DNA from 2 places in the Metabacillus hrfriensis genome. Region 1 is predicted to be linked to the other one. Evidence: riboswitches for the same ligand, from Rfam matches in the RefSeq annotation. Region 1 holds a riboswitch; the other holds the start of a gene.

Region 1 (6,167 bases):
GTAGCCCAGGTCATAAGGGGCATGATGATTTGACGTCATCCCCACCTTCCTCCGGTTTGTCACCGGCAGTCACCTTAGAGTGCCCAACTGAATGCTGGCAACTAAGATCAAGGGTTGCGCTCGTTGCGGGACTTAACCCAACATCTCACGACACGAGCTGACGACAACCATGCACCACCTGTCACTTTGTCCCCCGAAGGGGAACCTTCTATCTCTAGAAGTGGCAAAGGATGTCAAGACCTGGTAAGGTTCTTCGCGTTGCTTCGAATTAAACCACATGCTCCACCGCTTGTGCGGGCCCCCGTCAATTCCTTTGAGTTTCAGTCTTGCGACCGTACTCCCCAGGCGGAGTGCTTAATGCGTTAGCTGCAGCACTAAAGGGCGGAAACCCTCTAACACTTAGCACTCATCGTTTACGGCGTGGACTACCAGGGTATCTAATCCTGTTCGCTCCCCACGCTTTCGCGCCTCAGCGTCAGTTACAGACCAGAGAGTCGCCTTCGCCACTGGTGTTCCTCCACATCTCTACGCATTTCACCGCTACACGTGGAATTCCACTCTCCTCTTCTGCACTCAAGTTTCCCAGTTTCCAATGACCCTCCCCGGTTGAGCCGGGGGCTTTCACATCAGACTTAAGAAACCGCCTGCGCGCGCTTTACGCCCAATAATTCCGGACAACGCTTGCCACCTACGTATTACCGCGGCTGCTGGCACGTAGTTAGCCGTGGCTTTCTGGTTAGGTACCGTCAAGGTGCGAGCAGTTACTCTCGCACTTGTTCTTCCCTAACAACAGAGTTTTACGATCCGAAAACCTTCATCACTCACGCGGCGTTGCTCCGTCAGACTTTCGTCCATTGCGGAAGATTCCCTACTGCTGCCTCCCGTAGGAGTCTGGGCCGTGTCTCAGTCCCAGTGTGGCCGATCACCCTCTCAGGTCGGCTACGCATCGTTGCCTTGGTGAGCCATTACCTCACCAACTAGCTAATGCGCCGCGGGCCCATCTGTAAGTGACAGCCGAAACCGTCTTTCCAACTTGAACCATGCGGTTCAAGATACTATCCGGTATTAGCTCCGGTTTCCCGGAGTTATCCCAGTCTTACAGGCAGGTTGCCCACGTGTTACTCACCCGTCCGCCGCTGACCTCCGAAGAGGTCCGCTCGACTTGCATGTATTAGGCACGCCGCCAGCGTTCGTCCTGAGCCAGGATCAAACTCTCCGAAGAAAATTTGTGACTCAATTTGTTGCTGACTTCAAAAATTTAAAACGTTTGGTACGCTTTTGGTTTTGTTTAGTTTTCAAAGATCATTTGCTTCAAGCGAAGCTTTATTAATATAACATTTTGCCGTTTTAAAGTCAAGCGTTAATTTTACTTTTCTTTTTTTTAGGCTGTGTTGCTTTTTCGCGTTTTTCGCGGCAACGAATAATAATATACCACGCTGAAATTCCCTTTGCAATAGCTTTTTTATCATTTTATAAAAAAAGATTTTAATTATCGAAAACGCACTGAATTTGTCTGAAATTCAGTGCGTCATATTCGAATCAGGACTGTTTTAAATGAAGAACATCAAGCAATCTCCTTTTAAGTAAAGCAAATTCCGAACTAGTAATGAGATTTTCTTTCCTTGGCCGTGTAAATTCTACGTTCACTTCTTCTATTAAGCATCCAGGTCTTGGTGAGAGGATGAAGATTCTGTCTGACAGGAAGATAGCTTCATCCATATCATGTGTAATGAATATCACTGTCTGATCTGTTTCCTCGCATATTTGGATAAACCACTTCTGCAGTTCAAGTCTTGTCATCGCATCAAGTTTGCCGAATGGTTCATCTAATAGAAGAAGTTCTTTATTGTTTAGGTATGCTCTTAGGAAATTGGCACGCTGCCGCATTCCGCCTGAGAGCATAAAGGGATAATGCTTTTCAAATCCTGCAAGCCCAAATTTCGGGAAAAGACCGCGAGCTTGAGTGAGCGCCTCATCTCTCCCGGTACCTTGTATTTCTAATGGAAGAATAACATTATCCAAAACCGTTCTCCATGGAAACAATACATCACTTTGGGGCATATAGCCGACAAGACCGGTTTTATTTGTAATATCTTCTCCATTATACTTTACACTGCCTTTAGTCGGCTTATTGATGCCGGCTATAATATCAAGCAATGTGCTTTTTCCGCAGCCGCTTGGTCCAATAATGCTTACAAATTCACCTTTTTTCACATTCAAGTCTGTCGGCATCAGGACATTCTGGTCTTTAGAATAAGATTTGCTGATTTGAGAAAGAGTCAGCATGCTATTTCTTTCCTTCAGGCAGGAATTCATTTGTAAAAGCTTCACTTGGTTCAATGTTCTCTTCAATCAGCTTTCGTTCATACATCCAATCGGCATATCTTTTCCAGACTTTTTCATCTTGAATGCCCCATTGCTTCGCTTTTCCCTGATACTGATCACTTAGCCACACTTGGCTTTCCTTTACTAGCTCAGCATTAATCTCAGGTACATTTTTAATCAGAATATCCGCTGCTTCTTCCGGCTCTTCAATGGCAAATTGATAACCCTTTGATGTAGCCTTCATGAAGGACTGAACCATTTCTTTGTCTTTTGCAATTTTGGATTCGCTGGTTGCAATAACCGGAGTGTAATAGTTTAATGCTGGATCAAGGTCTTTTAAATAGATGTAGTTCAATTCAATTCCCTGACGAGCAGCCTCAACCCCATCCCATCCCTGGAAAATCCATTGAAAGTCTGTATCGCGTCCGATCGACTTGAAAAAGTCTGTTGCTCCAAGCGTGACATAATCAACTTTTTCAAAGTCTGCATTCGATTTATCCATTACAGCTTTAATAACAGCTTCTTCTGTAGGAGAACCCCATCCCCCGTAACGTTTTCCTTCAAAATCCTTTGGAGAAGTGATGTTTTCTTCTTTTAAAGAAGCAAATGCAGAAGTATTCTCCTGTATGATTGCTCCTATTGAAACAATCGGCACACCTGTTGATCTTGCGTGTGTAATATTCTCCTGATGGCTGACAGCAAAATCAACTTCACCAGAGGCAACAATCTGATCCGCACTGACTCCTTCACCAGGTTCAACTATTTCAACATCAAGACCTTCTTCTTTATAGAAGCCATTTTCTTTCGCTGCATAAATGCCTGTATGATTTGTATTTGGAAACCAATCCAGCATAATCTTCACTTTTTTTAATTCCTCATCAGAGGATTTTTCTGCCGATCCGCATCCAGATAAGATGAACACTAAACTAAATAGAATAAATAAGAGTTGTTTCATTTTTTCTCCCCCGTGCTAGTTAGAATGCTTTTGCTGCTTATATTTCCAAGGCATCATGATTCTTGCCAGTATTTCAATAAGTGTAAAAATGATTAAGCTTAAACCTACTATTAAGACGATTGTTGCAAATACTTTATCTGTCAGAAACGATTGGGAGGATCGAGTCAATAGAATTCCGAGTCCTTTGCTTGCACCCAGCCACTCTCCGATAACCGCCCCCATCACACTGTATGTTCCGGCTATTTTCAACCCTGAAAAAAAGAAAGGTGTTGCAGCTGGAAGCTTCAATTTTAAAAACATCTGTCTGCGGCTTGCTCCAAGCGTTCTCATGAGCTTCACCATATCCCTGTCTACTAAACGGAAGCCGTCAGAAAGATTGATGGCGATCGGAAAGAAACAAACGAGCGCCACGACAATTACTTTAGGAAAAATGCCGAATCCAAACCAGATGATAAGCAATGGAGCAAGCGCTATTATTGGAATGGTTTGTGAAAGAACAAGCAGCGGTTCAACTGCTTTTCGAACCCAATCTGACAGGTCTATTAAGATAGCAATCAATACGCCCGCTGTTACAGCGATCAATAAACCAAGTACTGCTTCCGACAGAGTCTGCAGGATATGTCCGCCTATCGTTCCCCTCATTTCAGCAAGCGTGATGAAAATATGAGTCGGACGAGGCAGAATCCAATTTTCCACTTTTGAAACGATGACAGCCAATTCCCACAAAAAGAGGAATGACAGCAGCACTATACCAGGAAGCGCTATTCCTGAAAGTGTTTTAACAGTATTTCTTAAGTTTTTCATCCATTGTGACCCCTTCTTTTGGGCGGTAATGAATTTTCATGTGAGTCATTACCTCGGTTGCACCGGCTGAAATACAGGCATCCTGCGCTTGCTTAACGATATCAATCAATTCATCTAGCTCTCCCTCCATAACCGTCTCCATCGCACCTACCTCATATTTAACTCCTGATCGCTGAACAACCTCGATCGCTTTGTCGACAATTTCATATGTATTCCCTTCTGATGATTTAGGCAGCACCTGAAATGCTAGATTTACACTGGACATTCTTTATCCTCCTTAAAATTTATTAATATATGAGTATCTGACCGAACAACAAAAAAGGCTGCCACTGGGGCAGCCTTAACGCATTCGCAAAGTTATGGAAAAGTAATGCATCTTCCGCATTCCCTCCGCTGGCATTACCCAGATCAGGTTAAAGGGTCGATACAAGAATCAGTATCCTCTCAGCCAAGTTCACTCAGCTCCCCTGCATATATTGAATTCATGGAAACTATAGCAAGATTTTGGATCCTTGTAAAGACAGATAAAAGAGCTTTCCATTCTTTTCTGAAAAAAATCAAGATTTAGTCTTGTCGAATTTTGCAACTTCCTGTATAGTAGTGTCTAAATCATATATTGCATTTGACCACTTGGGGAGCCATTCGGCTGAGAGTGAACGTTATGTTCAGACCCGTTGAACCTGTATAGTTAAAGCTTACGTAGGGATGTGGCGATGGATTCAAGTGATAACCCAACCAAAGCAGTGCGTGGAAACCATCCGACATTCCCCGCATTGCTTTTTATTATGGAAAAAAACTGCCCCGGTCAATGCTGAAAAGGGGAAGAGCTATGCAGACAAATACACGTCTAGTTTTTTTAGTAGAAGCAGCGATTCTATCAGCAATTGCATTTCTGCTTGATTTAGCAACAAGCTTCATTGGCAAAATGCCTCAGGGAGGGTCAATTTCGCTTGCAATGATTCCAGTCCTGATCATGGGTTTTCGCCACGGATTAAAGGGAGGACTGCTGACAGGCTTTTTACTTGGCGTTTTGCAGACGATTATGGGCTACACCACAATTGTGCATCCAGTCCAGGGTTTTCTTGACTATTTTGTTGCATTTACCGTGGTAGGTGCCGGAGGAGTTTTCTATAAACAAGTCCAAAGCTCTCTGAATCCTCTTAACAGAGGACGATTAATTGCTTACGTAGTAGCAGCGGCTTTTCTGGGAAGCTTCCTTAGATTTGCTGCACATACACTTGCCGGCGCTATTTTCTTTGCAGAATTTGCAGGCGATAAGCCCGTTCTGCTGTATTCAGCCGGCTATAACGCTTCCTACATGGTGCCTACATTTATCATTTGCTCAATCGTCTTAGTAATGATGCTCACTGCTTCTAAATCACTTGTCTTAAAAAGAAAATAGATTCTGTCAAAAGCACCGATTTTTTTCGGTGCTTTTTTATCCTATTAAAATTTATATAATTTCTTCCATTCATGTCTATTCCAGCGCCTGACTCTTCGGTCAGAACTTATTTCTTGTCATAAACACTCTATCATCAGCATGTACTAGTAGTAATAGATTTCTTATGGAGGGCAAATGATGAATCTATCCTTCTCATTGATGATGATAACATTTTTATTGTCGATTATTCATTTTCTATATGGTTATTTTGAAGCGATAAGGATCAGCAACGAAGAAGAATTAGTCAACGGCTGGTCTATGATTTTCTCTTTCCCGCTTGGGTTTGTATTCGCATATTTTGCTTCGGTATTTCATCAGCAGGTTTTACCCCACTAAAAAGAAACGCGACAAGGTCACGTTTCTTTTTTCATTACCTCTATTAATTTCTCTAAGTACGGATCCAATTCCTCAAATGAGTATCCAGCACTTTCAGCCTTTGACACATTCAGTGTCCATTCACCTGATAATCCATAAGGTGAAGCATTCTCTTTCGCAATCTCCCTTGTCACAATCGCTTTTTTCCCGACAGCACATCCGATTTTAAGCAAAAGATCATTCAGTGACAGACTTTTTTCAAAAGCGGCATTGTATGCACCCGTTAAGGTTTTTTCTCCAGCCATATACAAGAATCCCGCTGCGTCC
Region 2 (6,167 bases), 1.3 Mb from region 1:
CAATACTGGCAGCATTTCCGCTGATGCAGGCTGATAAATCCTTACAGGAATTTGATGATCAGCTGATTCGATTTTTTCGTTGTAAATCATCATGTCATTCATTTCTATCTTTTGAAAGAATGTTCGTGCTTCTTTATAAAAATACCGTGACTGCTCAGCAGATAAGTCGCTTAATGGAGGATGTTTGAGTTCAGCCATTCTAGCACCTATTTTATCCAGCAGCTCTTTCATATCTTCATCAATTGGGAGATGGGTTTTCACATAACGCTCCTGCCTTTTCATTTAATAGATCCTTATCTTCACTTGGAAGCTTAATAAAGTTTACATTCTTGTTTGACATATAATCATTAAAACGAGTCTTTTCACCAATAACGAGTGCCGCTCTTTTATGAGGAAGCAAAATGGTATCCGCAACATATCCGCCAATTTCTTTTAAAATTGGAATGACGATCCTGTTTCTTATATCAGGTTCGCCAATGATTCTGCTTGATCCGTATTTTTTCATAAGAAATGCAGTCATTGCCCTCACAATCATTAAGCCATGCTCTTTATTCAAAAGCTCCCTTGGCCCAATTAATAAATGCATTCCAAGATCACCTGTTTCAGCTTGATAATAGTTCTTTATTGAATCATGCTGGATAGAATACGCAATCAAATAGCCAGCTGGACTGTCATCTAAAAAACATAGAAAAACCCGTTTGTGCTCTGCTTTAACGGTGCGTTCTAAATAAGCCTTAAACTCTTCTTCACTTACATTCAGCTTCCAGAACGGCGCGATATGCGGCTGATGCATCCAGCTGAATAAAATCTGAAAATCTGTTATTTTGACCTGCCGAAGAGAAATAGTTTGGTTTAACTCTCCGTCTTCTATGATGGCTTCAAATTCATATACGTTTTCTATATGATTCAGCTCCTTACTGTCTTGTCAGTGAGTACACATGAATATTAATTGAAAATGATTATCAATGTCAATGACTTCTGAAAAATCAGTCATTCCTGCCTATGCATTTTTTTGAAATAAGAATAAATTCTAGCACATCATACCTATACTTTTATTCATAAAAAAAGAACAGAATTTAATCTGTCCTCTTTTCTGCTGTGCAGTATTCTTTATGGTTTAAGTACTTAATCATTTTACCCGCTATAGTTTACATAATATTATTATATTAAATTCAGGGAACTTCATCATCTTTTATTCTATGCATTTTCTCTGAATCCTTCTGAACCGCCTTATTTTTGCCAGTAATCTAGTATTCATGAGAGATTTACAGAAGAACCAAAAAAAAATTGAGCTGGATCGCCGTTAAAAAATCCAAACATTAAGAAAACGTGCAAATGATCATCAAGATTTGCACGTTTTCTTTTATTCCCCTATTCAAGATACAGATTTTTTCAAAGCAGCCGCACTTTTATAGACATCTTCTGCAAGACTTATCGATGTAATAACCGAGACCCCGTCGGCACCTGCTTCAATAACTGCACGCGCATTTTCAGCTGTAATGCCACCAATTCCTACGATTGGAATCAAAATGCCGCAGTTTCTTACTTCTTCAAGAAGAGAAGTCCCCTTAACAGGCTTTGCATCTGTTTTTGTACGCGTAGGGTAAATAGGCCCTGCTCCGATATAATCGGCTCCATCCTCGATTGCCTTCTCTACCTCTGCAAGGGTATGGGCTGAGACACCTACAATTTTCCCCTCGCCTAAAATCTTTCTTACTGCTCCGGCATCTTCATCATCCTGTCCGATATGAACTCCATCTGCATTTAGTGCAAGAGCTAGTTCAATGTCATCATTTATGATAAATGGTATTCCATGGTCCTTACAAAGCTGCTGCAGTTTTCTTGCCAGGTTCTTTTTTTCGCTGCCTGTTAAAGCATCCGTTCCTTTTTCCCGGAACTGAAACATAGATATGCCTCCGCTAATTGCTTGGAACAGGACTTTTTCAGGGTCTTCCGTACAGTTTGTGCTGCCCATAATAAAATAAAGCTGGAGTTTCGCGCGCACTTCCTCATTCCACATGCAAAGGTCCCCTCTTTTTCTTTTGATAAGCCCAATGATTTGTAGGTCCATGGCCCTGTCCTAATTTAAGATCTTCTTTTATCGCTTCCCGGATGAACGCAACGGCGGTTTCTGCCGAATGATAAATTGACTTTCCTTTTGCGATCTCGGCTGTAATGGCAGCTGCGAAGGTACAGCCGGTTCCGTGTGTATTTTTTGTATGAATACGTTCACTTGTAAAATAGCTGAACTCTGTTCCATCAAATAACAAATCTACTAACTGTTCCTCGTTTTCAGCATGACCTCCCTTAATCACAACATTTTTCACGCCAAAAGAATGCAGGATTTTGGCAGCAGTCTGACGATCATCAAGATTGAGAATGTTCAAACCCGTCAGCACTTCAGCTTCTGGAATGTTGGGAGTAACGACCAAAGCAAGCGGAAGCAAATGATTTTTCAATGCTTCTACTGCTTCATCCTGCAATAATGAAGCACCGCCTTTGGCTATCATGACGGGATCTACAATCACTTTGCTCCAATTGAACCTCTTTATTTGTTCAGAAACAGCTTCAATAATTTCACTATTAAAAAGCATTCCGGTTTTAATGGCATCAGCTCCAATGTCTGAGCCAATCGCTTCAATCTGCTGCACAACCGCGTCCGCTGTTAATGGAAACACACCATGTACACCTAGTGTGTTTTGAGCGGTAACCGCTGTAATGGCAGACATTCCGTATACATTCAATTCCTGAAACGTTTTTAAATCCGCCTGAATTCCTGCTCCGCCTCCGCTGTCAGAGCCTGCAATTGTCAGTGCTTTAGAGATTGACATGGCTGACCTCCTCAAGCGCAGAAAGTTTTTGAATATTATCAGCTGAAATGGTATAAAGATTGTTTAAAAACTCGATTTGAAAGCTTCCGGGACCTTCAATTCCTTCAGCTGCAAGTTCTGCAGCACTCCCGTAAACCGCTAATGCTGCAGCAGAAGCACGAACATAATCTTTTTCAACAGCGCAAAATGCGCCGATAACAGAGGTGAGCAAGCAGCCTGCACCTGTTACTTTAGTTAATAGAGAATTACCATTTTTGCATATATATGTTGTTTCTCCATCTGAAACAATATCCTGTTTTCCTGTAATGACCGCAATAGTGTTTAACTGCTTTGCAGCTTTTACAGCAAGTTCGATTATGTCACCTTCGCCGTCACCGGAGTCGACTCCTTTTATCGACCAGCTCTCCCCAACGACATTTGCCACTTCAGCAGCATTCCCTCTAACTGCAGTGATCTCCAGTTCCTTTACGATTTTTTGTGCTGTTTCAGTACGGTATTTTGTTGCGCCTGCACCAACCGGATCAAAAATGACTGGCACGCCATGCTTATTGGCAGATTTCCCTGCAAGCAGCATCGCTTCTACATTTTCTTCGTTTAAGGTGCCAATATTTAATACGAGTGCCCCAGCAATTTTCGCCATATCCGCCACTTCTTCCTTGGCGTAAGCCATGACCGGCGATGCTCCGATTGCTAACAGGCCATTTGCTGTAAAATTCGTTACCACAACGTTTGTAATATTGTGCACCAGAGGTTTTTCTTTTCTTACTTTTTCTAGAATCGCATCAATCGTTTTAGGCTCTATCATATTTTTTCCTCCCCATAATAAAGAGCACTCTGCCGCGGCAAAGTGCTCATATGTATCCCTGAATCACATCCCTGCGCTGGCATTATCCAACAGGTTCATTCGGTCTACGGCAGATAGCCGTACTCTCAGCCTGATTCCACAAGCTCCCGTTTTCATTATTTTATTTTATGATTCAAAGTCTACTCTTCTGACACTGGATTTGCAACCATTAAGCAGCTGTTTTTTTTCTCCATCACTTTTGTTTTTATCAATAAAATGAAAATAAGTATAATTGGAATCCCAAACTGAAATGGCAAATGAATGTATAAAGGCACAATTTCAAGTCCAATTTTTATATGCAGGAATCATACTCGGAGAAAATCTATGAGGCACTCAAAACGGGCAATCACCAAGTTCTTTTTTCATCAGCTTCTATTGATTCAGACAATAGACTGTATTATCATTTTTATTTCCTCAATTTTCGATCCGATTTGGCAGGAATGGATTATTATTCCTTTCCAGGTTCATTTATGTGAATCAAATAATAAGAACCCAGCTTCCTTGGTTTATTGGTTCCTATTAGTGCTAAAAGTATTTTCAAAGCAAGCCAGATCGGCAGCCAAAATAAAAAAGACATCATATCTGATGTCTTTACTTTCTTTCCAATGCTAATTTAATGCCAAATCCAATGAGTACTGCTCCGGTAATGCCTTCCATCCAATTTTGTACAGCTGGCTTCTTCATGAAAGCACTCAATTGATGAATCAAATAAATATAAATAATAAACCAAATAAAAGTAAGAATAGTGTATGTTAATCCCATGATCATAAACTGTGTAAAAGTATTTGATCCCGGCTCCAAAAATTGCGGCAAAAAGGTTAAAAAGAAAACAGCTACCTTAGGGTTTAGGAGATTTGTCAAAAATCCCTGTCTATAACAGTTGACTTGTTTTGCTTCAGGCTTTTGTTCTTCTCTATCTTGTATTCTGCCCGGTTTTTTTAGAGTCCATAATGATTTAAGTCCTAAATAAATGAGGTAGCAAGCTCCTGCGTACTTCAGGATTGAAAAGAGAAAAGCTGATTTGACAATAAGTGCTGATAAACCTAACACAGCTGCAAAAGTATGAATTAAAAGTGCTGTCAAGGTCCCGAACACTGTTTTCATTCCTCCTGCCCTCCCGCCAGTGATTGTATTCTTAGTAGCGATGGCTGTATCAGGTCCAGGCAATAAAATTAATAAGATCGACATGATGATAAATAATGATAAGTGCTCCAAGCTTATCACCCTCCATTCTGAATTTTACCTATTTTAACATACGGAGGGAAAGCTTGATAGAGCCTAATTTAACGGGAAAGTAGTTTCCAGATTCCTAAAACATCCAGCAAAACAAGGAAAATAGCAATTGGAGCTACATATCTCATTAAAAAGAACCAAGTGTTAAAGAGTCCTTTAGATAAAGACGAACCGTTAGCAAGTTCTGAGTAAAGCATGGATTTTTTCATTTTCAAAGGAACAAAGATGGAGATCAGCAGAGCGCCAATCGGCATCAAAATATTGCTGACCAAATAATCAGCTGCATCGAAAATTGATTTTCCAAAAATGCTTACTTCACTCCAGATTCCAAATGATAAAGCAGATGGCACTCCGACTGCGAATATAGTCAGTCCAATGATCCAAGACCATTTAATCCGTTTATTAGCATCACCTTTAGCGATTACAGATACTATAATTTCAAGCATCGAAAACGCTGATGTTAATGAAGCAAATAAGAAAAGCAGTAAGAAGGCAACAAAGAATATCATTCCAAATGCCATTTGATTAAAAACGGTCGGCAGAACATTAAATAACAAGACAGGCCCAGCATCAGGCTTCAGTCCAAATGTAAAAACTCCCGGGAAAATAGCTAATCCTGCCATAACAACAATAAATATATTCATACCTACAATCGAAATCGCAGATTGCGGCAAATTTGAATCCTTCGGCAAGTATGAACTATAGGTAAGCATAACTGAAACACCCACACTTAGTGTGAAAAAGGATTGTCCAAGTGCTGCAAGAATGGCTTCAGAAGTTAATTTTGAAAAGTCAGGATAAAATAAAAATTGTACACCTTCCATTGCACCTTCTAGTGTAATGGAACGGAATATCAGCACTATAAATAATAGAAATAAGGCCGGCATCATAAATTTGCTTGTACGTTCAATCCCATTTTGCACACCCTTTGCAACAACGGCAATGGTTATGATCATAAATACAAGGTGAGCTCCAACGCTAAGCAGCGGATTAGAAATCGTAGCACCAAATAACTCCCCAAACTGCTGCTGATTAAGTCCATTCAGTTCTCCTGATATCGCTTTAACTAAATATAAAATGATCCATCCGCCAATGACACTATAAAAGGAGAGCAAAACAAAGCATGTTATCATGCCCAGGTAGCCAATAGAATACCATTTTGAATCCGGTGCAATTTTTTTATAAGATTCAATCGCATCACTTTGTGTGCTTCGCCCGATTGCAAACTCTGCAAGCAGTAAAGGCAATCCAAGCAGGAT

What was found. Region 1 has a riboswitch for thiamine pyrophosphate ahead of QLQ22_RS20280 (MTH1187 family thiamine-binding protein). Riboswitches for the same ligand answer to the same signal wherever they lie in the genome.
Region 2: it holds a riboswitch for thiamine pyrophosphate, as region 1 does, so the genes downstream of both, thiM (hydroxyethylthiazole kinase) here and QLQ22_RS20280 (MTH1187 family thiamine-binding protein) in region 1, are expected to answer to the same signal.

The regions. Positions count from the first base shown of each region.
Region 1 is NZ_CP126116.1:4,060,563-4,066,729, forward strand. It holds rRNA gene QLQ22_RS20260 (16S ribosomal RNA) at 1-1,222, opposite strand, end outside; gene QLQ22_RS20265 (ABC transporter ATP-binding protein) at 1,540-2,286, opposite strand; gene QLQ22_RS20270 (ABC transporter substrate-binding protein) at 2,288-3,280, opposite strand; gene QLQ22_RS20275 (ABC transporter permease) at 3,296-4,084, opposite strand; gene QLQ22_RS20280 (MTH1187 family thiamine-binding protein) at 4,059-4,349, opposite strand; TPP riboswitch at 4,451-4,563, opposite strand; TPP riboswitch at 4,706-4,807, shown strand; gene thiT (energy-coupled thiamine transporter ThiT) at 4,914-5,486, shown strand; gene QLQ22_RS20290 (hypothetical protein) at 5,664-5,861, shown strand; gene QLQ22_RS20295 (NAD-dependent epimerase/dehydratase family protein) at 5,879-6,167, opposite strand, start outside.
Region 2 is NZ_CP126116.1:2,753,289-2,759,455, forward strand. It holds gene QLQ22_RS13695 (alpha/beta hydrolase) at 1-261, opposite strand, end outside; gene QLQ22_RS13700 (GNAT family N-acetyltransferase) at 239-910, opposite strand; gene thiE (thiamine phosphate synthase) at 1,376-2,020, opposite strand; gene thiD (bifunctional hydroxymethylpyrimidine kinase/phosphomethylpyrimidine kinase) at 2,010-2,831, opposite strand; gene thiM (hydroxyethylthiazole kinase) at 2,818-3,636, opposite strand; TPP riboswitch at 3,688-3,796, opposite strand; gene QLQ22_RS13720 (LysE family translocator) at 4,267-4,863, opposite strand; gene QLQ22_RS13725 (sodium-dependent transporter) at 4,959-6,167, opposite strand, start outside.